Regions from separate parts of the Streptomyces sp. NPDC051243 genome, predicted to be linked through region 1. Evidence: riboswitches for the same ligand, from Rfam matches in the RefSeq annotation. Region 1 holds a riboswitch; each other region holds the start of a gene.
What was found. Region 1 has a riboswitch for cyclic di-AMP ahead of ACIBAG_RS42015 (M23 family metallopeptidase). Riboswitches for the same ligand answer to the same signal wherever they lie in the genome.

Region 1 (7,686 bases):
CGTTGTCAGTGGCGCAGTGCATTATCGAAACCGGGAGGTGGAGCAGGTGCGGACGATCGCTTACGACTGTGACGTGCTCGTGGTCGGCGGTGGGATCGTCGGGCTGGCCACGGCGTATGCGATCACGCGTGCCGCGCCGGGTACGCGCGTGACCGTGCTGGAGAAGGAGCCGGGACCCGCCCGGCATCAGACGGGACGCAACAGCGGGGTGATCCACAGCGGGATCTACTACCGGCCGGGGTCCCTGAAGGCGCGCTTCGCGGTGCGGGGAGCCGCCGAGATGGTCAAGTTCTGCGCGGAGTACGGCATCGCGCACGCCGTCACCGGCAAGCTGATCGTCGCGACAGAGCGGCAGGAGCTGCCGCGGCTGCACGCGCTGGTGCAGCGCGGGCGGGAGAACGGCATTCCGGTACGGGAGCTGGGCGTCGCGCAGATCGCGGAGTACGAGCCGGAGGTGCGGGGGCTCGCCGCGATACACGTCGGGACGACGGGCGTGTGCGACTTCGTCGGGGTCGCCCTGCAGCTGGCCGAGGCGTCGGGGGCGGAGATCCGGTACGGCGCGCAGGTCGAGCGGATCGACCGGCGGGCGGACCTGGGGGTCGCCGTACGGACCACGCGCGGGGACGTCGTGCGGGGGCGGGTGCTGGTGAACTGCGCCGGGCTGTACTGCGACGAGGTGGCCCGGATGACCGGGGACGAGCCGGGCGTGCGGATCGTGCCGTTCCGGGGGGAGTACTACTCGCTGGCGCGGCCCGAGCTGGTGCGCGGGCTGGTGTATCCGGTGCCGGATCCGGCGTTTCCGTTCCTCGGGGTGCATCTCACGCGCGGGATCGACGGGGATGTGCACATCGGGCCCAACGCGGTGCCGGCGCTGGCCCGGGAGGGGTACGGGTGGGGGGTCGTACGGCCGCGGGAGGTCGGGGCGACGGTGGCGTGGCCCGGTGTGTGGCGGATGGCTCGGCGGCACTGGCGGTACGGGGCCGGTGAGCTGCGGCGGTCGGTGTCCAAGGGGGCGTTCACGGAGGCGGTGCGGAGGTTGTTGCCCGCGGTGGAGTCCGATGACCTGGTGCCCGCGGCGGCGGGGGTGCGGGCGCAGGCCGTGCTGCGGGACGGGGCGCTGGTGGACGACTTCCTGATCCGGGAGGGGGCTAGGGCCGTGCATGTGCTGAACGCGCCGAGTCCTGCGGCGACCGCGTCGCTGCCCATCGGGCGGGAGGTGGCGCGGAGGGTGTTGGCGGTGCTGGAGACGGCGTGAGGGGGCGGGACGGGCGTGCGGGACGTGGCCCGAAGTCTGTCGGGGCTGCCTCGCCGTAAAATCGGTCTCACTGTGTCTGAGTCTCTCAACGCCTCCGAAGTCCCCCGGCCCGGTACTCCCGAGCCGCCCGGCACCGACGGCGCGCATCCCCGCCATGTCCCCGGTGTGTCCGTCCGGCACACCCGGGCCAAAGGTGAGCCCCGGTTCCCGGACGGGCCCAAGGCCGATCCCGCCGGGTCGCACTTCGAGCGGCGGATCCGGAGTTTTCAGCCGCGGCGCAGCAGGGTGACCGCGGGGCAGGCGGACGCCTTGCAGCGGCTGTGGCCCAAGTGGGGGCTCGACATCGACGGGCAGCGGGTCGTCGACCTCGGTGAGCTGTTCGGGAACGGCAATCCGGTCGTGCTGGAGATCGGGTTCGGGATGGGGGAGGCCACCGCGCAGATGGCCGCCGCCGACCCCGACACCAACGTCCTCGCCGTCGACGTGCACACGCCGGGGCAGGGAAACCTGCTCAACCTCGCCGACCAGCACGGGCTGAGCAATGTCCGCGTGGCCAACGGGGACGCCATCATCCTGCTGCGCGAGATGCTCGCCCCCGACTCGCTCGACGGGCTGCGCGTCTACTTCCCCGACCCCTGGCCCAAGAAGCGGCACCACAAGCGGCGTCTCATCCAGCCCGAGTTCCTCAGCCTCGCCGCGACCCGGCTGAAGCCCGGTGCCCTCGTGCATTGCGCCACCGACTGGGAGCCGTACGCCGAACAGATGCTCGAAGTTCTGACCGCTCATCCCGACTTCGAGAACACCCGGGCCGACGGTGGTTTCGCGCCCCGTCCCCGGTTCCGGCCGCTGACCCGTTTCGAGGGGCAGGGACTGGACAAGGGTCATGTGGTGAACGACCTGCTCTTCCGCCGCGTACAGCCGTAGGAGCAGCGGGAAGAACAACCGGAGGCCGGAAGGCACCCGGAGGCCGGAAGAAAACCCGGACGCCCGGAAGGAACACCCGGACGCCTGGAAGAAACACCCGGAAGACATCTGGAAGACGACCGGGAAAACCAGCAACCGACAGCAAACCCCCATCGGCGCCAGAGCCCCTCGCGCTGCTGCGGGCGGCGCCCCTGTCTCGTTAGGGTCGATGACGTGGCCACCAGTCCCCCGTACCCGACGCACCCCACCGGTCCCACCGGCGGCGCACTGCGGCACGCGCACTGGTGGCAGAAGCGGTGGGTGCGTTACGGCGCGCTCACGACGCTGCTCACGCTCTCCGGGCTGGTCATCCTCGCCCTGGTGCGCGAGCAGACCGGCACCGAGGGGTTCCTGGTCGGGCTCGGACTCGCCGTGCTGCCCGTGCCCCTGCTCGTCGCCTCCTTCCGCTGGCTGGACCGGGTCGAGCCGGGCCCTTGGCGGAATCTGGTGTTCTCCTTCGCCTGGGGCGCCTTCGCGGCGGCACTGATAGCGATCATCGCCAACAGCTTCGCGACCCGGTGGATAGCGATAGCGACCGCCGACCCGTCGCACGCCGACACCCTCGGCGCGACCGTCATAGCGCCCATCGTGGAGGAGACGGCGAAGGCGGTCGCCGTACTGCTCGTCTTCCTCTTCCGCCGACGGGACTTCACCGGGATCGTCGACGGCGTGGTCATAGCCGGGATCACCGCAACCGGCTTCGCCTTCACCGAGAACATCCTCTACCTCGGTACCGCCTTCGGCACCGACCAGCTCTCCGGCGACCGCGGCATCGCCTCCGTCACAGCGGCGACCTTCTTCGTCCGCGTGATCATGTCGCCCTTCGCGCACCCCCTCTTCACGGTCCTCACCGGCATCGGCTTCGGCATCGCGGCGCTGTCGGGTCCGCGCCAGCATGTGCGCCGCGTTCTCCTCCCGATCTCCGGGCTGCTGCTCGCCATGGGCATGCACGCGATGTGGAACGGCTCGTCGGCCTTCGGCGAGTACGGGTTCTTCGCCGTGTACGCGGCCTTCATGGTGCCCACGTTCGGACTGCTGACCTGGCTGGTGATCTGGACACGGCAGCGCGAGCTGCGCACCGTGCGCGAGGAACTGCCCGCGTACGTCATGGCCGGATGGCTGGCCCCGAGCGAGCCCTTCGCGCTCGCCTCGATGCGGGCACGGCGGATGGCCCGGCAGTACGCACGGCGGCGCGGGGGGCCGACGGCGGCCCGGGCGGTGGCGCAGTACGAGGCCTACGCCACGTCGTTGGCGTTCCTACGGCACCGGGGGCGCCGCGGGCGGGCCGGCGCGGACTTCGCCGTACGGGAACGGGAGCTGTTGCACGAGCTGTGGGGGCGGCGGGGTTTCGCCCGCCCGGCGCTGGAGCACGCGGTGACGGCTGCGCAGGCTTGGCCGGCCTACCGGTACGCGGCGCCGGTGCCGGGCCATTGGCAGCCGCAGCCCCAGCCCCAGCCATACGGGCAGGGTTACAGCAGTCCGGCGGCGCCCTACCCCGCGTACAACCCGTACCGGACGTAGTGAAGGGCCGCGCATCGCGGCCCCGCTCAGTCAGGCGGACGCCGCCGTCAGCCTGCCCACCTCCTCCTCCGTCAGCCGCAGCTCCCCCACGCCCAGCAGTGCCGGCAGTTGCCCGACCGTGCGGGCCGAGGCGATCGGGGCCGCCACCGTCGGCTGGGCGGCCAGCCAGGCGAGGGCCACCGTGGCCACCGGGACCTCGTGGGTCTGGGCGATCTCGTCCAGGGCGGCCAGCACCCGGCGCCCCCGCTCCGTCTCCAGGTGCTTGCCGGCGCCCGCCGCGCGGGGGCTGCCCACCGTCGTGCCGGCGCGGTACTTGCCCGTGAGGAAGCCGGCCGCCAGGGCGTAGTACGGGATCGCCGCGAGGCCCTCACGCTCGGCGAGGTCCTGGAGGGCGCCCTCGTAGGTGCCACGGGAGACCAGGTTGTAGTGGGGCTGGATGGCGACGTAGCGGGCGAGGCCCTCGCGGTCGGAGAAGGCGAGGGAGGCCTCCAGTCGCTCCGCCGAGATGTTGGAGGCGGCGATGTGCCGTACCTTGCCGGCCCTCACCAGTTCGTCCAGCGCGCCGATGATCTCCTCGACCGGCACTTCCGGCTTGTCGAAGTGGGTGTAGTAGAGGTCGATGTGGTCGGTGCCGAGGCGGCGCAGGGAGGCGTCCGCGGCCGCCTTGATGTTGGCCGCGGTCAGGCCCTGGAAGTCGGGGTGCTGGCTGACCTTGGTGGCGATCACGACGTCCGAGCGGTTGCCCCGCGCCTTCACCCACTTGCCGATGATGGTCTCGGACTCGCCGCCCGCATTGCCCTCGACCCACGCCGAGTACGAGTCGGCCGTGTCGATGAAGTTGCCGCCCGCCGCCGCGTAGGCGTCGAGCACGGCGAAGGACTGGGCCTCGTCGGCCGTCCAGCCGAAGACGTTGCCGCCGAGGCAGAGTGCGGAGACCTCGAGACCGGAAGAGCCGAGCTTGCGAAGAGAAGTCATGCTCTACGTCAACCGCCGTGCTGGAGCGCCCCATTCCGGCACGGCGACAAAGTTCCCGTAAACCCTGTGGGCACCCCCCCGCCAAGCGGAGCATCTAGGCTGGGGGAAGGTTTCTTCCGTACGGGGTGAGGGCCGGTCAACTGGCCCTGGGGGGACGGCGATGAGCCGAAAGAAGGGCGTCCTGTGGCTGCTGGCCCTGGCCGCCGTCGCGTTCACCGTCACCGTCGTCTGGGGCTTCATCCGGCTCGACAACGACGTCGACAACCCCGAGGGCGGCTTCTCGGGCTGGCAGTGCGCGAGCCGGTCCGGCAGCTGCGATCCCTGACCGCTGCCACGAGCCCGAAACGCCGACGAGGGCAGACTCTGCCTCGCCGGCGTTCACGACGCGTCCTCCCGCCGGTCCGCACGACCGACGTCTCCAAGCGATCAGGAGATCGCCCCCGGGGTCAGACCGAGAGTCCCTTGCCCTGCAGCCAGGCCATCGGGTCGATGCCGTTCGTGCTGCCGTCGGGGTGGACCTCGAGGTGCAGGTGGGCGCCGGTCACGTTGCCGGTGGCGCCGACGCGGCCGATGACGTCGCCCGTGTTGACCTTCTGGCCGACGCTGACGCTGATCGACGACTGGTGCGCGTACCAGATCTCGGTGCCGTCCTCGAGGGTGAGCACCGTCTTGTAGCCGTAGGAGCCGTCCCAGCCGGCGAAGGTGATCGTGCCGGTGTGCACCGCCTTGATCAGCGTGCCCGACGGGGCGGCGAAGTCGAGGCCCGTGTGGTAGCCGGAGGACCAGTAGGCGCCGGCCTGGCCGAAGGTCGAGGTGACGGTGTACGAGGAGGTCGGCAGCGCGTACTGCTTGGCCAGCTCGGCGAGGCGCTCGGCCTCGGCCTTCTTGCGGGCCTCCTCCTCGGCGGCGGCCTTGGCGGCGGCGGCCTTCTCCTGGGCTTCCTTCTCCGCCTTGGCGGCCGCGGCGGCGGCCTCCTTCTCGGCGGCGGCGATCGCCTCCGCGGCGGCCTTGTCGTCGATCTGGTCCTGCTGCAGCTCGGCCTGCGCGATGATCCGGCTGCGCAGCGCCTCACCGGCGTCGGTGCTGGTGCCCTGAACGCTCTCCTGGGCCGTCTCCCCCATGGTGCTGAGCGCGGTGGTCGCGTCCTCGGCGGCCGCGGCGGAGTCGTCGTCGGAGATCAGCGGCAGGTCCGGCATGGTGATGGCGACCGGCGGCTTGCCGCTGTTCGCGCTGGCCATGCCGCCCGCGCCGACGGCGGCTATGACGCCGACGCCGAGAACCGTGGAGCTGCGGGCGAGTCCCCCGCCACGCTGCTTGGCGACGCGGTGCCTGCCACGTACGGGACGAATGGACTCCGCGGTGGGGTTCCACTCCTCGAACGGGCCCTCGTCGGTGCGGTAGCGGTCGTAGCCGAAGGTGTCGGTGCTGCGCTGACTCGGCACGAACGGGGCTTGCGTAGCAGGCCTGTTGGACGCCACGTGGGCGTACTCCTTTCCTTCCTTCTCGCCTACCGGGTTAGCTGACGGGTTCGGAGCAGGAAGGTCTCCTACGCGCGTATACCAACCGTGACTTCACGGTGGAATCCGCGCGATTCACCCCAGGGTGGTGGTTCCCCGGCTCCCTTGCGGGACTCGGCGCGTGAGCACGGAGCCGCCTCTTGTGACGGCTGGGACGACCGCGCTGCGTTATCGAACGTTAATAGACCCGGGGTGCGGATTCCAAGCTGTTCCACTTGATCATTAACGATTTTCGCCTGGACTTACGGGTCATGAGCGGGCCAAATCGGGCGAGTTGGCCACGGCTCAGGAGGCACACAGGTATTGACGGTATGTCAGTTGTTATCGGAGGGCGGTCGCCTGCTCACGGCAGGTGACAACGATCAAGGGCGCCGTACGACGACTTCGACGGAGACGGGGTGGGAAACACTCAGGGCCGGAACTGACTGATCAGTTCCGGCCCTGAGTCTTCAGTAGCGGGGACAGGATTTGAACCTGCGACCTCTGGGTTATGAGCCCAGCGAGCTACCGAGCTGCTCCACCCCGCGTCGGTGACTCCATAGTACGCCATCGGCGGGACCCGAAGCACACGGCTTTCCGTGACCCCTCTCTCATCGGAACGACAGGTGCGTGTTCGGCGCCTTGGCCCGCTCCTCGTATTCCGGCAGCACCACGACATCCACTCCCTCGGCCGCCAGCACCCCGGTCCCGTCCGCCCCCGTCACGAACGTGTCCGGCTCCCGCCAGGCCGTCACCACCCGCCGGACCCCCGCCGCCAGGATGAGCCGCGCGCAGGGCATGGGCCTCGAGGCGCGGCGGGTGCAGGGTTCGAGGCTGCTGTACACCGTCGCGGACGCCAGCCGAGGATCGTCCGGCGCGATCTTCGCGAGCGCCGCCTCCTCCGCGTGCACCACGAGGTCGCCGCCCTCCCTGGAGTACCCGCGCGCCAGCTCGGTCCCGTCGGCGGCCACCACCACCGCCCCGACACTGAACGCCGTCTCCGACGGCGGGCACTGGGCCGCGAGGTCGCACGCCCGGGCCAGCCAGTGCCGGTCGGCGGCGGAGGGCAGGACACCGCCTCCCGGCGCCGTGGGCTCGTAGCGCATCAGCACGACGTCCTCGATGCGCCGTGTCTCCAGCAGGCGCAGCCGTCCGCCCTGATATCCGCCCGGCCCGAACAGCCGCGGCGCGTCCGGGTCGCCGACGAACAGCGGCGCCAGCACCAGCTGCAGCTCGTCCGCGAGCCCCTGCTGGAGCAACTGCGTGTGGATCGTGCCGCCGCCCTCGACCATCAGCCGCTCGACGCCGCGCGCCTCGCGCAGGTGCGTCAGCAGAGCCCGCCAGTCCAGCTCCGCGCCCAGCGCGACCACGTCCGCCGCGACCGGCGTCCGCCGCAGTCGCTCGGCGCCCTTCTCCGTCGTGTAGACGATCTTCCCGCCGCCCGTGTGCCAGAAGTTCGCCGCCGGATCCAGCTCG
Region 2 (7,686 bases), on a different contig from region 1:
CGTCTGGTGGATCGTGGGTTCGTACCTGCTGCTCGGCCTCGGCGACATCCTTCGGGAGACCTCGGGCATGTCGGCCACGACGAAGCTCGCCCCGGCCGCCTTCGCCGGCCAGACCATGTCCCTGTGGTTCCTCGCCCTCGCCAACGGCATCCAGGCCCAGACGGTGAGGCTCTACGACGACGTCTCCAAGCCCGCCCACTTCGGCGTCAACGGCGCGATCGCGGTGGCCGCGGGGCTGGCCGTGACGGCCGCGGCACCTTGGCTGCGCCGCACGATGCACCCGGTGCGCCGACACGACGGGGGACCCGCTCATGCACATCCGTACGTCCTTCCCCTTCAAGACGACCCATGACGACCTCCGGATCCCGCCCCGGACGGAACCCTGCTGTACGCGCGTCGCGTGTGACGCCCGCTGACCGACGAGCCCGTACCGGCGCTCCTGGAATACCCGCCGTACCGCCTGACCGACTGGACCCGCGCCCCGCGACCACCAGCGCCACCCCTGGTACGCCGGCCATGGCTACGCCTCCGTGCGCGTGGACATCCGCGGGCACGGCAACAGCGAGGGCATGCCCACGGACGAGTACTCGGCGACGGAACTGGCCGACGGGGTCGAGCTCGTCAACTGGCCGGCGGCGCAACCCTGGTGCGGCGGCAGGGTCGGCATGTTCGGCATCTCCTGGGGCGGCTTCCACTCCCTCCAGATCGCGGCCCTCGCGCCCGAGCCGCTCAAGGCGATCGTCACGGTCCGCTCCACGTACGATCACTATGACAACGACGTGCACTACCTGGGAGGTTCCGTCCTCGCGGTAGACATGCACGCCTGGGCGGCGACGATGCTCGCCTTCGTCTCCCGGCCGCCCGATCCGCGGTACGCCGGCGAGGGGCGCGACATGTGGCTGGCGCGCCTGGAGTCCGTCGAGCCGTTCATCCACACCTGACTGGCCACCAGACCCGCGACGGCTACTGGCGGCACGGCAGCGTCTGTGAGGACTACGGCGCGATCGACGCCGCCGTCCTGGCGGTGGGCGGCTGGCACGACCCGTACCGCGACACGGTGCCGCGACTCGTGGAGCACCTGCCCGCCGACCGCGTGCGCGGCCTGATCGGCCCCTGGTCGCATCAGTACCCCGACCGCGGCCTGCCCCCGGGCCCGGCGATCGGCTTCCTCCAGGAGACGCTGCGCTGGTGGGACCACTGGCTCAAGGGCAAGGACACGGGCGTGATGTCCGAGCCCCTGCCGCGCGTGTGCGTCAGCGACTCGCACCGCCCGGCTACGGTGTACGCCACTTCGAGTTCGAAGCGGGCGAGGAGACCTGGGTGTCGGGGCGGCCGAAGGTGCGGCTGCGGCTGACGTCGGAGGTGCCGCGCGGGCAGGTCGTCGCCCGGCTCTGCGACGTGGCGCCGGACGGCTCCTCGACCCTGGTCACCCGGGGCATGCCGAACCTGTCGGCGCGCCACGGCCGCGACCATGCGGTGCCGTAGGAGCCGGGCGCCGCCGGGGACGTGACTTCGAGCTGAGCGGCATCGGCCATGCCTTCCCGCCCGGCCACCGCATCCGCCTCGCCGTCTCCTCCGCGTACTGGCCGTGGATCTGGCCCCGGCCGGACTCGGCGGCGGGCTTCACCCTCGAACCGGCCGGGAGTTCCCTGGAACTTCCAGTACGTGCACGTGCGTTGCACGAGGCAGCGATCACCTTCGAGGAACCCGGAGCAGGCGCCGCCGCTCGGCGTGAACGCCCCCGTCACGCTGGACGAACCGCGCCCCGAGCGGCTCGTCCTACGGGACGTGGCCAAGGGCGAGTGGCGCCTGGAGGTAGACCCTCGGTACGGCGGCACGCGCGTGTACCCCGACGGTCTGGAGTTCACCGAGGAGGCGCTGGAGACGTACACGATCAACGAGTCGGATCCCCTGTCGGCCCGCACCCGCTCGTACTGGTCGATCCACCCACCGCCCGGAGTCGGCGTGGAACGCCACGGTGCGCACTCGCTCGCAGATCAGCTGCGACCGGACGGACTTCATCACCTCCACCGAGGTGATCGGCCTGGAGGGCGAAGAGGTACTTTTCCACCGGACATGGGAGAAACGGACTCCACGGACAGCCGGTTAAACGCGAGTTGGACCCATTGCCCGATTTGCCGCTCTTGTGGATGCCAGTGAGTTGAGTCACGCACGGACGACCGCCCGCCCGACCCGGCACACCGCGTCCTTCCTTGCAGCAAGCGCAAGTTGAAGATTGGCAACCGCAAAGGATCAAGCACCCCATTCACGCCAGACCATGGTCAACCGCACGACGGGCGACCATGGCACTTGTTCCGGGCATGTGCTCTCGCATACGTTCCCGCTCGTCGGGCGGACGCCGAATCCTGCCGCCGCCCGAGTCATCCACCGACGCACTCACACACGCACGGCAGGAGCGGGGGACCCAGGTAAGTCGCCGCACCGGTCGCCTTGATGGCGCACCGGCCGCGGCTAGGGGTGAAGTCGCGCCGCCACACGGCGGCACGGCCGGGCACCTCCCCGCCCGAACCCGACAGCTCACCTCGCAGGCGTCGGAGAGGAACAGCGCCATGGCCCGAGGCAAGCACCGCCGCCCCCGCACCAACCCGCTCACCCGCCACGCCGTCGCCGCCGGAACCGGCACCGCCGCGCTCGCCCTCCCGCTCCTGGGAGTGTCCACCGCGAACGCCGCGGAGACGGCCCAGGCCTCCGCCCCGGCGAAGGTCGGGTCCGTCACGTACACCACGAAGAAGGGCGACACGCTCTACGACATCGCGGACCGGTACGACGTTCAGGGCGGCTGGAAGCAGCTCTACAAGGACAACCGCAAGGCCGTCGGCGACAACCCCCGGCTGATCCACCCGGGCCTCGACCTGAAGGTCCGCGCGACGAAGAAGGCGAGCACGACCGCCGACAAGGCGTCCGCGCCCGCCAAGAAGTCCTCCGTCGCCCAGGCCACCCAGTCCTCCGTGAAGTCGTACCCGAACAACCTCGACGGCTGGATCCGCAACGCCCTGGACATCATGTCCCAAAACGGAATTCCCGGATCCTACGAGGGCATTCACCGCAACATCATGCGTGAGTCGTCCGGCAACCCGTCCGCCATCAACAACTGGGACTCCAACGCCGCCGCGGGCACCCCGTCCAAGGGCCTCCTGCAGGTCATCGACCCGACCTTCGCCGCCTACCACGTGCCGGGCACGGTGTACGACCCCTTCGACCCGGTCGCGAACATCGTGGCCGCGTGCAACTACGCGGCCGCGCGCTACGGCTCGATCGACAACGTAAACGGGCCTTACTAGACAAAAGGCATCTTTGACCGACGAACGCTCCCTACTGGACGAAGTCGGCCAAGATACCCGCGAACAGTCTCTCGAGGACGACGGCGATGCCGTCGTCCTCGTTCGACAACGTGATCTCGTCCGCGACCTCCTTGAGTTCGGGGTGCGCGTTGGCCATCGCGACCCCGCGGGCGGCCCAGTCGAACATCGGGATGTCGTTGGGCATGTCCCCGAAGGCGATGGTCTCGTGCGCCCCGAGGCCGAGGTGCTCGGCGGCGAGCGCGAGACCGGTCGCCTTGGTGATGCCGCATGGCTGGAGTTCGACGGTCCCGGGCCCCGACATGGTGACGGTGGCGAGCGAGCCGACCACCGAACGCGCCGTCGCCGCCAACTCGTCGTCCGAGAGGCTCGGATGACGCAGCAGCACCTTGCTGATCGGCTCGCACCACAGGTCGTCGCGATACTGCACACGTACGGCCGGCAGCGTGGGGTGGGGCATCAGATAGCCGGGCTCGATGAGCGTGAGGCCGTCGACGCCGTCCTGGTCGACGGCCGCGTACACCTGCCCCACCTCGGCCTCGATCTTGCCCAACGCGGTCTCCGCCAACTCCCGGTCCAGCGTGACCGACCACAGCAGCCGGTCCGCGCCGGCGTCATACAACTGCGCCCCCTGTCCGCACACCGCGAGCCCCGTACTGCCCAGGTCGTCGAGGAGCGGTCGCACTCTGGGCGCCGGCCGTCCCGTCACGACGAGGTGCTGCGCACCGGCCGCCGCCACCAGCGCGAGCGCGTCGATGGACCGGTCCGACAGGGTGTCGTCGCCTCGGAGCAACGTCCCGTCCAGGTCAGTGGCGATGAGTGAATATGCGATAGGTGCGGCCATGATCAGAGAATACGGACAGGACGCCCCATCGACTCGACGTGAACCGGACGGCTGCTGTGTTCACATGTGTTGACACCTGCTCCGGTTCGGGTTCGGTTCGCGCGCCGCAACTGCCTGCCGCCTGTTGCGATTTCACCCCCATGTGGTGCCCGCGGGCTCCTTGATGGTGGTGTTGACGCGGTTGAACAGGTTCATCACGCCGATGAGCAGGATGAGAGCCGACAGTTCCTTCTCGGCGAAGTGGTCGGCCACCTCATCCCACAGCGTGTCCGGCACCGACTCGTGGGATCGGTCGGCGAGGCGAGTGACCGACTCCGTCAACTGCAGCGCGGCCCGTTCGGCGTCGGTGAAGTAGGGCGCCTCCCGCCAGGCGGCAACGGCATCGATCCGCTCGTCACTCGCCCCGGCCTTGCGCAGATTGACCGTGTGACCGTGCACACAGGCGCTGCAGCCGTTGATCTGGCTGGCGCGCAGCCCCACGATCTCCACGAGCTCCTGCGGCAGGCCGCTCTCGCCGATCGCCTGGAGGAGGGTTCCGATGCCCTTCATCGCGCCGGGAAGGACGTACGCCGGGTTGGTCATCCGTGCCTGCATGATTCGTGCCTCCTGTGTCAGTACTTCCGTCTTCACTGCACTGACGAGGCGGAGGAAGCAGTTGTGACCGGCAGACAGAAGATTTTTTTGGAGGGTGCCAGAAGCCCAGGACAGCCGACTCACACGTAACGTGTGGCCCGACCACATGGCAATGGCACACGGAGCGGATGAGAGTGAGGCAGCACCCCATGCCCCCCTTCGATCTCCCCGAGGGCGACCCCTTCGGCACGCACAACCTTCCGTACGGCGTCTTCTCCCTCCCCGGCTCGGACTCCGCGCGCAGGGTCGGCGTCCGGCTCGGCGACCACGTCCTCGACGCGGGCAAGGCGGCCTACGCGCTCGGCTCGCCGTACGCCCCGCTGCTCGCCCAGGACTCCCTGAACCCGCTGCTCGCCGCCGGCCGCACCACCTGGTCGGACGTACGGCGCGCCCTGACGGCGTGGGTGACGGTGCCGGCGCACCAAGAAGCCATCCAGGACCTCCTCCATCCGCTGTCGTCAGTGACCCTGCACCTCCCCTTCGAGGTCGCCGACTACGTCGACTTCTACGCCTCCGAGAACCACGCCCGGAACGTCGGCCAGATCTTCCGCCCCGACGCCGCGGACTCCCTCACCCCCAACTGGAAGCACCTTCCGATCGGTTACCACGGCCGCTCGGGCACGGTGGTCGTCTCCGGCACCGATGTCGTACGGCCCTCCGGCCAGCGCAAGGCCCCCACCGAACCGGCGCCGGTCTTCGGCCCGTCGGTCCGCCTGGACATCGAGGCCGAGGTCGGCTTCGTGGTCGGCGTCCCGTCGCAGATGGGCAGGCCGGTGGAACTGGGCGACTTCCGCGAACATGTCTTCGGCCTGTGCCTGCTCAACGACTGGTCGGCACGTGACGTCCAGGCCTGGGAGTACGTCCCCCTCGGCCCGTTCCTCGGCAAGTCCTTCGCCACGTCGGTGTCGGCCTGGATCACCCCGCTGGACGCGCTGGAGGAGGCCCGGGTGGCGCCGCCGGAGCGGACGCACCCCCTGCTGCCGTACCTGGACGACTCCGCTCCCTCAGCGGAACCCGGCGGCTACGACCTGCGAATCTCGGTGGCCATCAACGGCCATGTCGTCTCCGAGCCTCCCTTCTCCACCATGTACTGGACGGCCGCCCAGCAACTCGCCCACATGACCGTGAACGGCGCCTCCCTGCGCACCGGCGACCTGTACGGCTCCGGCACGGTGAGCGGCCCGACGGAACGCGAGCGCGGGTCACTGCTCGAGCTGACCTGGAACGGCCGGGACCTCCTTGAACTCCCCGACGGCAAGCGGACGTTCCTCGAGGACGGCGACATCGTGACATTGTCCGCCTGGGCTCCCGGGCCGGGTGGGGTTCGAGTGGGGCTGGGGGAGGTGACGGGGCGGGTTGTGGGCGGCTGACCCGCAGATCCGACGCAGGCTGACTGCACGGAGCCGACGCCGGCCGACTTGCACAGAGCCGGCGCAGGCTGACTGCACAGAGCAGACGCCGGCCGACTGCACAGACCCGGCGCAGGCTGACTGCACAGACCCGGCGCAGGCTGACACCGCGGATCCTGGCCGGGCTGACACCGGAGATCCGGCTCAACCAGCGGGCACCGACGGGTGATTCGCGGCGGTTGCGCGAGGGCGGGGCGGACAGGTGATCGGCCCCGCCCAAAGGATTCGACGGGTCTTTCCCCCTGACTCAGGCGATGGTCACCGTCATACTGGCTGGCGGTGGGAAGCAAGCCGCACCCTGTCCGCACGGCCCACCACCCCGCACAGCCGCCCCCGCACCTTCCCTGACCAGGATCCGGAGCCCTTGGCATGACCGTCTGCCTGCTCCTGTTGAGCGTCGTCGCCCTGACGGCCGCCGTACCCGTCCCGCGGGCACTGACGCGGGCCACCTGGCCCGAGCGAGAACCCGTGGTCGCGCTCTGGGTGTGGCAGTGCCTGGTCGCCACCGTCCTGCTGTGCTGCCTGACGGCCCTGGCCCTGGGCACCGCCGCAGTCTTCGGTACGGTGCGCGCCCAGCTCTTCGCGCCGGCGCCGCCGTCGGTGACCGAGGCGTACGACCTCTCGTCCGCGCCCGCCTGGGCGGCCGCGCTCAGCGTGCTGCTGGCCTGCGGTGCCGCCTGGACGACCGCGATGCTGGCCCGCGAGCTCGTCGAGGCGCGCCGACGACGTGGCCAGGCCAGGGCCCACCTGCGCGAACGCGCACCCGACCTGCCCGCCGGACTGGGCTCGGCGCGCGGCCCGCTGCTGGTGCTGGAGGACGAGTACCCGGACGCCTGGTGGATGCCCGGCAGCCCGCCCCAGCTGATCGTCACCACGGGCGCCCTGCACCGTCTGACCGACCACCAGCTCGACGCCGTACTCACCCACGAGCGTGGCCACGCCCAAGCCCGCCACGACTGGCTGCTGCACCTGTCCACCGCGCTTGCCACCGGCTTCCCCCGCATCCCGTTGTTCGCCCACTTCTGCGACCAGACACACCGCCTGGTCGAACTGGCCGCCGACGACACCGCGTCCCGTCGCTGCGGTCACCTCACGACGGCACTGGCCCTGATCGAGCTCAACCAGCACCGGGGCGTTCTCTCCTGCTCCTCCAGCAATCGCCTCCTGGGCGAACGCGTCAACCGCCTCCTCCAGCCCCCACCCCGCCTGGGCCGCCGCCACCGCGCCCTCACCACGACACTGGCGGCGCTGGTACCGCTGCTCCCCCTCCTGATCACGTTCGCGCCAGGCCTCACGGCACTGGGCTGACGCCGATTCCGGGGCAGGAGCACCGGCGCAGCCGGTCATGTGGACTCGACGCCGGGCCCACTCCAACCCTCGGTCCCCCATCCCGACCGCTAGGTCGTGTCCGCAAAGTCCCGCCGGGGCAGGCGGGACTTTGCGGACACGGCCTAGGCCCAGTCCTCCGGCTCGGCGTCCG
Region 3 (7,686 bases), on a different contig from region 1:
GCGTGCCCTTTGGGTGCGGCTGATCGTCTACATCGCGGTGGGGCATGTCTTCGCCGCCTTCATCTACTTCCTGTTCGAGGCGGGCGCGAAGTAGGCACGCGGGGCGGCCCCCGGCGGCCGGGCGTCAGTCGAGCAGCCGCTCCCGCAGGCGCTCCCGGGCCTCCGGGGTGATCCCCAGGCCCTGCTCCAGATAGGCGTCGACGCCGCCCCACGTCCCCTCGATCGTCTCGAAGGCGGCCGTCAGATACTCGGCGCGCGCGTCGAACAGCGGGCTCAGCAGCTCCATGACCTCGGGGGAGTAGGCCGAGGCGGAGCTGCTGCTGCGGTGCACCTTGTAGCGGCGGTGCTTGGCGTTGGACTCCAGGTAGTCGGCGAGGATCGCGTCGCGCTCCACGCCGAGCGCGAGCAGCGTCACGGCGATGGACAGGCCGGCGCGGTCCTTGCCGGCCGCGCAGTGCATCAGGGCGGGGACGCTGTCCTCCACGAGCGCGTGCAGCACCTGGGAGTGCTCGGCGGTGCGTTCCTTGATGATCATGCGATACGAGGCGATCATCCGGTTCGCCGCCTTGCCGTCGGCGAGGATCTCCCGCAGCTGGTCGATGTCGCCGTCGCGGACCATCTTCCAGAACTCCGCGCCGTCCGCCGGGTCGCTCAGCGGCAGGTTCACATTGCGCACGCCCGGCAGCTCGACGTCCGGCCCCTCGAGCTTCTGGTCCGCCGCGTTGCGGAAGTCGAAGATCGTGTGCAGACCCAGGGAACCGAGGAATGCGGCGTCCTCCTCGGTCGCGTGCGCGAGGTGGCCGCTGCGGAACAGCACTCCGTACCGCACCCGCCGTCCGTCCACGGTCGGCAGGCCGCCCACATCGCGGAAGTTGCGGACTCCGGCCAGCTCCGGCTCGGTCGACGGGATCTGCTGCGTCACGGGGGCTCCTCCCAGTCTGCCCCGTCGGCGCGGCTCGGCGGTGCGGCCGACGGGATGCGCTCTCGACCATACGACATGGATTCCTGGGGCAATGAGTTGTCCACAGGCGTTGCATCGGAGCCGCGCGGGGCTTGATGATGTTGACGCTTGATCGGACCTGTTCGAATGTGTGAGGGCTTGATGCTGGAGATCTCCGACCGCGGGCGTACCTGGGTTCTTTCCGGGCCCACCAGCAGTTACGCCCTTCACCTCACGGAGGGCGCCGAGCTGCTGCACCTCCACTGGGGACCGCGTATCGCGCTCGCCGACGCCGAGGAGCTGGCCGTGCGCCCGCTCCCGGACTACTGGCCCTTCGAGTCGCAGCTCGACGGACGTGAGGAGTACCCGGTCGAGGGTGGCCCCCGCTTCGTGCGCCCGGCCCTTTCCGTGCGCACCGACGAGCGGCGCGGCACCGAGTGGACCTTCGAGGCGTACGAGACCGAGGGCGAGGAGCTGCGGCTGCGGTTCCGGGACGGCGGGCTGGGCATCACCCTGCACTACCGGATGCGCGACGACGTCGTGGAGCGCTGGGTGACCCTGGACAACCAGGGGCCCGACCTGGAGCTGCTGCGCGCCGACTCCGCCACCTGGACCCTGCCCGAGCGCGAGGACTGGCGGCTGTCCCAACTGCACGGACGCTGGGCCGCGGAGTCCCGGCTGACGCAGTCGCCCCTCACCTACGGTGAGAAGGTCATCGGCAGTCGCCGCGGCCACACCGGGCACCCGCTCCTGCCCTGGGTCGCGCTCGACACCGACGCCACCGAGGAGCGCGGCGAGGTGTACGGCTGCGCCCTCGCCTGGTCGGGGTCCTGGCGGATCGCGGTGGCCCAGCTGCCGGACGCGCGCGTGCAGATCACCGGCGGGGTCGGGTACGACGACTCGGGTCTGCTGCGGCTGGCGGCGGGGGAGTCGTTCGTGACCCCCGTCTTCGCCGGGCTGTGGAGCGACGGCGGCTTCGGGGGCGCGAGCCGCGCCTGGCACGCCTACCAGCGCGCCCATGTCATCCCCGACGCCGATCAGGACCGGCCGGTGCTCTTCAACTCCTGGGAGGCGACGGAGTTCGACATCTCCGAGGAGCGGCAAAGGGCCCTCGCGCGACGGGCCGCCGCGATCGGCGTGGAGCTGTTCGTCGTCGACGACGGCTGGTTCGGGGCGCGCACCAGCGACCGCGCCGGGCTCGGCGACTGGACGCCCAACCCGGACCGCTTCCCGTCCGGCCTCAAGCCCCTGGCCGACCATGTACACGGCCTCGGCATGCAGTTCGGCATCTGGGTGGAGCCGGAAATGGTCAATCCGGACAGCGAGCTCTACCGGGCCCACCCGGACTGGGTGCAGTACCAGACCGGGCGAAAGCGGACGGAATTCCGCAATCAGCTCGTATTGAACCTGGCCCGCCAAGACGTCCAGGAATACCTCTGGAACCGGCTCGACGAGATCCTCTCCAGCGCTCCCGTCGACTACGTGAAGTGGGACTTCAACCGCTGCTTCAGCGATGCGGGCTGGCCCGGTGAGCCGTACCCGCAGCGGCTCTGGGTCGACCACGTCCGCGCCTTCTACGCCCTGTTGGACCGGCTCCGCGCCGCCCACCCGGGCGTCGCCTTCGAGTCCTGCTCGGGCGGGGGCGGCCGGATCGACCTCGGCGTGCTGAGCCGTACGGACCAGGTGTGGACGTCCGACAACACCGACCCGCTCGACCGGCTCGCCATCCAGCACGGCTTCAGTCAGATCCACCCGGCGCGGGTCATGGCCGCCTGGGTCACCGACAGTCCGAACGACCAGCTCAACGGCCGGGCCAGCTCGCTGCGGTTCCGTTTCGTGAGTGCCATGGCCGGGGTGCTCGGCGTCGGCGGAGACCTCACGCAGTGGACCGAGGGGGAGCTCGCCGAGGCGCGGGAGTGGGTGGAGCTCTACAAGGAGATCCGGCCCGTCGTGCAGCGTGGCGACCTCTACCGGCTGCGGCCCCCGCGCGGCGGGCTGAGTGCGGTGCAGTACGCGCTCGGTGACGAGACGGTCGTCCTCGCCTGGCTTCAGGCGCAGAGCTACGGCGAATCCGTACCGGCGCTGCGGCTGCGTGGGCTCGACCCGACAGCATCGTACGAATGCCGCGAAACGGGCGAAGTTCACCGAGGTGCCGTATTGCTGCATCACGGACTGCGCACCAACCTGCGCGGCGACCTTGATGCGACAGTTATCCGCCTGCGCCGCATCTAGGGGTTCTGTCCGAATTGACGCCTTCATTCCAACTCGCTCTGAAGCAAAGGAAGCTGGAGCGGAGTCGCGTGAGGAGCGTCATATTCGTGACCGTGCGTCGCCCGTCATGTTCATGTAATTCCCCTGCTTTTCAAGGGGTTTTGAGTCGGGCGGCGCATCAATAATTCACGCAGGGTGACCGAGAATTCCCACAAGGGATCAACAGGAACGCATTCGGACGGAACCTCTCACTTGTTCCCGTGCGTCTTCCTCGCTTACGTTCGCCACCAATCCGGACGGACGCCGAATCCTGCCGCCGACCGGAGCCCGCGCAAACTCACCCGACCATGGCAGGAGCGGGGGACCCACAGGTAAAACCGCCTGTTCCGGTCTCCGGAACAGGCTTGGGGTCAAGTCGCGTCCCGACGCGGCCGGGCATCTCCAGCCCGCACCCGACAGCTCACCTCGCAGGCGCCGGAGAGGAATTCGCCATGCCCGCGAAGGGTAAGCACCGCCGCCCGAAGTCCCTGCGCTTCACCCGCTCCATAGCCGTCGCCGGAACCGGCGGAGCCGCTCTCGCCCTCCCGCTCATCGGAGCCACCGGCGCCCATGCCGCTCCCGCGCAGTCCGTTTCCGGAAAGGCCGTTCAGACACTTCCGGTCGCTGAGAAGAAGGCGGCCGAGAAGAAGGCCGCAGAGAAGAAGGACGCGGCTCGGAAGACGGGTGTGCGGACCTATTCGGTGCAGGTCGGCGACTACCTTTCGAAGATCGCCGACGAGCAGAACGTCAGCGGTGGCTGGAAGAAGCTCTACGCCGACAACCGAGAGGCCGTCGGTTCGGACCCGTCGCTCATCCACCCCGGTCTGAAGCTCACCATCGGTGGCAAGAAGGCCGCGACGAGCACCCCCAAGTCGTCGCCCTCTTCCCCGTCTTCCTCTTCTTCGCCCTCGAAGTCGTCGGATTCCTCGGATTCTTCCGCCGCGAAGTCCTCCGCGACCAAGACGACCAAGGCTGCCCAGAGCGCCGGGGCGACCAGCACCGCCAGTGGCTTCAGTGCCCCGCTGTCCTCGGCCGCCGTCGGCACCGCGTACAAGGTGGCGGGCAGCATGTGGTCCAGCGGCTACCACACCGGCGTCGACTTCTCCGCTCCGACCGGCACCTCGCTGAAGGCCGTGGGCGCGGGCACCGTCGTCTCCGCGGGCTGGGCCGGCGCGTACGGCAACCAGGTCGTCATCCGGCTCGCCGACGGCTACTACGCCCAGTACGCCCACCTGTCCTCGCTCTCCGTCTCGGCCGGCCAGACCGTGACCGCGGGCCAGCAGATAGGCCTCTCCGGATCGACGGGCAACTCGACCGGCCCGCACCTGCACTTCGAGATCCGCACCACGCCGGACTACGGCTCGGACGTGGACCCGGTCGCCTACCTCCGCTCCAAGGGTGTCGCCATCGGCTGATCCCCCGCCGACCCTCCCCGCTCGAGGCTCCTCTCGAGCGGGGGCGGACCCCACGCCTGACACGCTGCCGCAGGCCGGACCCCGATCCCCGGGTCCGGCCTTCGGTGTGTCCGGGCTCGATCGGTCGTGAGCGCCGCATTGCGTTCGTGTGGCGGGCATGTCCGGAGTGTCGACAGGAGGGGAGGCGGGAAGGCACAGTGATCGGCGCAGCACTGCAAGCGCTTTCTGCTGCCCGCGTCAACTCCCCTGTCCGGCGGGGGCGGTGACAAGGCATCGGAGGGCGCCCGTCATCCGCACGGCTGTCTGCACCCTCCCGGAAGGAGCCGTCCCCAGTGACAACCACGCGTAGAGCCTTCGCAGCCCTGGCCGTTGGCGCCGCTCTGACCGCCCTCGGCCCCGCGGGCACCGCCGGCGCGGCCCCGCGCCATCGCGGGCTGATCGCGCACGACGACTTCCGTCACGGTCTCGGCCGGTGGGCCGTGGAACTGGAGAAGGGCGGCACCGTCACCGCCTCGCGCGGGGTACTGGAGGTCGACGTGCCCGCGGGCGCGACGATCTGGTTCAGAAAGCGGCTGCAAGGCCCGTACGCCATCGAGTACACGGCCGTGCCCATCTCGGCCGGCGGCGTCAACGACCGCGTCTGCGACCTCAACAACTTCTGGAACGCCACCGACGTCCGCTCCCCGGACGACCTGTTCGCGACCAGGCGAGGCGGGGCCCTGGCGGAGTACGACCACCTCAGGACGTACTACGTCGGCTACGGCGCCAACACGAACACCACCACACGGCTGCGCAGGTACGTCGGTCAGGCCGGGGTCCGTCCGCTGGTCTACGACTACGCCGAGCCGCTGCTCGTGGCGAACGAGCCCCACCGGGTCCGGATCGTCTCCGACGGCCCGACCGTGCGGTGGTGGAACAACGGCCGGCTCGTCTTCGACTTCACCGACCCGGAGCCGTACGGCGGTGGGCACTTCGCCTTCCGGACCACCTGGAGCCACTTCCGGTTCAGCGACTTCCGGGTGTGGCGATTGAGCCCACAACAGCCCTGATCAGAGGCTTATTCCAGATTTGGTCAACACTTGGGGAGTGGCTTATCTCACCGTCCGTCAACCCTTCCTTACGGTCGCGTAGGTCACATTCGAAGGTGAATCATGCCGGTGTGACAGGCGATTCGAAGAGTGACAGCAGATCAGTGATCGGGTCGTACGTCGCGGTGGGGGACAGCTTCACCGAGGGCGTCGGCGACCCCGGCCCCGACGGGGCGTTCGTCGGCTGGGCCGACCGCTTCGCGGTCCTGCTCGCGGACCGGCGCCCCGAGGGCGACTTCGACTACACCAACCTGGCCGTCCGCGGCAAACTGCTCGACCAGATCGTCGAGGACCAGCTCCCGAAAGCCGTGGAACTGGCCCCGGACCTGGTCTCGTTCTGCGCCGGCGGCAACGACATCATCCGGCCGGGCACCGACCCCGACGAGGTGGCCGAGCGCTTCGAGCGGGCGGTCGCCCGGCTCACCGCCGCGGTCGGCACCGTCATGGTGACGACCGGCTTCGACACCCGTGGCGTGCCCGTGCTGAAGCATCTGCGGGGCAAGATCGCCACCTACAACGGCCATGTGCGGGCCATCGCCGACCGGTACGGCTGCCCGGTGCTCGACCTGTGGTCCCTGAAGACCGTCCAGGACCGCCGGGCCTGGGACGACGACCGGCTCCACCTGTCTCCCGAGGGGCACACGCGCGTGGCGCTGCGCGCGGGCCAGGTCCTCGGTCTGGAGGTGCCGGCCGACCCGGACCAGCCCTGGCCGCCGCTCCCGCCCCGCGGCACCCTCGAGATCCGCCGGGACGACGTCCACTGGGCCCGTGAGTACCTGGTGCCGTGGATCGGTCGGCGCCTGCGCGGCGAGTCGTCGGGGGACCATGTGACGGCCAAGGGCGCGCTGTCGCCGGACGACATCAAGTCGCGGATCCGGTCGGTGGCTTGACGGTCGTGGCTTGAGGCTGCGCGTCGGCGGTGCGGGCCGTGCCCTGTTCGAGGGTGCGGCCCACGCGGCTGTCATGGGGCCTGTTCGGCCGTCGTGGGGCCTGCGTGGCTGTCGTGGGGCGGCCCATCGCCGAGGAACGGCAGGGGCGGCACGGCTGTCATCGGCCGCCCGCCCGGCGCCGAGGACGATTCACACGGCCGTCGTGGGCGAGAAGGGACCGACCACTCGGCCCGCGGTCACCTCACCGCGCCGATGTGGTCAACGCCTCCCGCTCCAGGCCCAGTTCCCGGGCGAGCGTCTCGTCCACCCACTCCTGGGCACGCGCGCGAGACACCGCGCCGGGGTACGACGTCAGCTGGACGGCCAGCCCGTCGAGGAGGGCCGTCAGACGCAGGGCCGTGCCGGTGGGGTCCGGGCAGCGGAACTCGTCGGCGGCCACGCCCTCCGCTATGACCTCGGCGATGGCGGCCTTCCACTGCCGGTCGAGGTTCCGTGTGACCTCGCGCAGCGCGGGCTCGCGCAGCGCCGCCGCCCAGCCCTCGATCCACAGCCGCCAGCCCTTGGCCTGCCCGGTCGGCGCGTACCAGCGCACGGCAGCCCGCAGCCGTCGTAGCGCCGTCGTACGCCGACCGAGAATCCTGCGCAGATGACCCAGGTCGCCCTCGGCCGCATGGGTGAACGCGGCGGCGACCAGTTTCTCCTTCGTGGCGAAGTGATAGAGCACCAGCGCGTTGCTCACCCCGAGCGCCGAGGCCACGTCGGCGATCCTGACCGCCGCCACTCCCCGTGCCTCAATCTGCTCGACGGCGGCACGCAGCAACTCCTCACGTCGCTCCGCCACGCTCAACCGCACTCTTGTCACTCCGTCACCCTAAGGCCTGGGCACGGGCGGTTTCCTGGCTGCCGCAGGGCGGAGTGCCCTGCGGCGGCCGTCATCGGTGACAGCCGAACCGCCCGCCGTCAGCGATGCCGGCCGAACCGCTCGGCGATCACCGGCAGCCGGTCCGCCGCGATGGCGTGGGCGGCGGCGCGGGGCGTCGTCCCGTCGGCCTCGGCGCGGGCCAGCGTGAGGTCGGTCAGAGCCCGCATCGAGCGTCGTACGT

Region 2: another riboswitch for cyclic di-AMP. It lies ahead of ACIBAG_RS39875 (LysM peptidoglycan-binding domain-containing protein); the one in region 1 lies ahead of ACIBAG_RS42015 (M23 family metallopeptidase).
Region 3: another riboswitch for cyclic di-AMP. It lies ahead of ACIBAG_RS20000 (LysM peptidoglycan-binding domain-containing M23 family metallopeptidase); the one in region 1 lies ahead of ACIBAG_RS42015 (M23 family metallopeptidase).

Annotation. Positions count from the first base shown of each region.
Region 1 is NZ_JBITES010000024.1:17,818-25,503, forward strand. Features, by position in the region: gene lhgO (L-2-hydroxyglutarate oxidase) at 47-1,255, shown strand; gene trmB (tRNA (guanosine(46)-N7)-methyltransferase TrmB) at 1,328-2,179, shown strand; gene ACIBAG_RS42000 (PrsW family intramembrane metalloprotease) at 2,393-3,739, shown strand; gene ACIBAG_RS42005 (aldo/keto reductase) at 3,770-4,714, opposite strand; gene ACIBAG_RS42010 (hypothetical protein) at 4,875-5,039, shown strand; gene ACIBAG_RS42015 (M23 family metallopeptidase) at 5,161-6,192, opposite strand; cyclic di-AMP (ydaO/yuaA leader) riboswitch at 6,204-6,361, opposite strand; tRNA gene ACIBAG_RS42020 (tRNA-Met) at 6,685-6,758, opposite strand; gene ACIBAG_RS42025 (dihydrofolate reductase family protein) at 6,822-7,686, opposite strand, start outside.
Region 2 is NZ_JBITES010000021.1:47,161-54,846, forward strand. Features, by position in the region: partial or broken gene ACIBAG_RS39865 (peptide MFS transporter) at 1-286, shown strand, start outside; partial or broken gene ACIBAG_RS39870 (CocE/NonD family hydrolase) at 312-2,110, shown strand; cyclic di-AMP (ydaO/yuaA leader) riboswitch at 2,380-2,565, shown strand; gene ACIBAG_RS39875 (LysM peptidoglycan-binding domain-containing protein) at 2,571-3,302, shown strand; gene ACIBAG_RS39880 (HAD family hydrolase) at 3,334-4,164, opposite strand; gene ACIBAG_RS39885 (carboxymuconolactone decarboxylase family protein) at 4,297-4,758, opposite strand; gene fahA (fumarylacetoacetase) at 4,947-6,167, shown strand; gene ACIBAG_RS39895 (M56 family metallopeptidase) at 6,576-7,514, shown strand; gene recQ (DNA helicase RecQ) at 7,658-7,686, opposite strand, start outside.
Region 3 is NZ_JBITES010000007.1:317,504-325,189, forward strand. Features, by position in the region: gene ACIBAG_RS19985 (DUF6126 family protein) at 1-94, shown strand, start outside; gene ACIBAG_RS19990 (tyrosine-protein phosphatase) at 125-922, opposite strand; gene ACIBAG_RS19995 (alpha-galactosidase) at 1,103-3,172, shown strand; cyclic di-AMP (ydaO/yuaA leader) riboswitch at 3,480-3,638, shown strand; gene ACIBAG_RS20000 (LysM peptidoglycan-binding domain-containing M23 family metallopeptidase) at 3,643-4,605, shown strand; gene ACIBAG_RS20005 (DUF6250 domain-containing protein) at 4,938-5,654, shown strand; gene ACIBAG_RS20010 (SGNH/GDSL hydrolase family protein) at 5,798-6,583, shown strand; gene ACIBAG_RS20015 (TetR/AcrR family transcriptional regulator) at 6,825-7,424, opposite strand; gene ACIBAG_RS20020 (Glu/Leu/Phe/Val dehydrogenase dimerization domain-containing protein) at 7,544-7,686, opposite strand, start outside.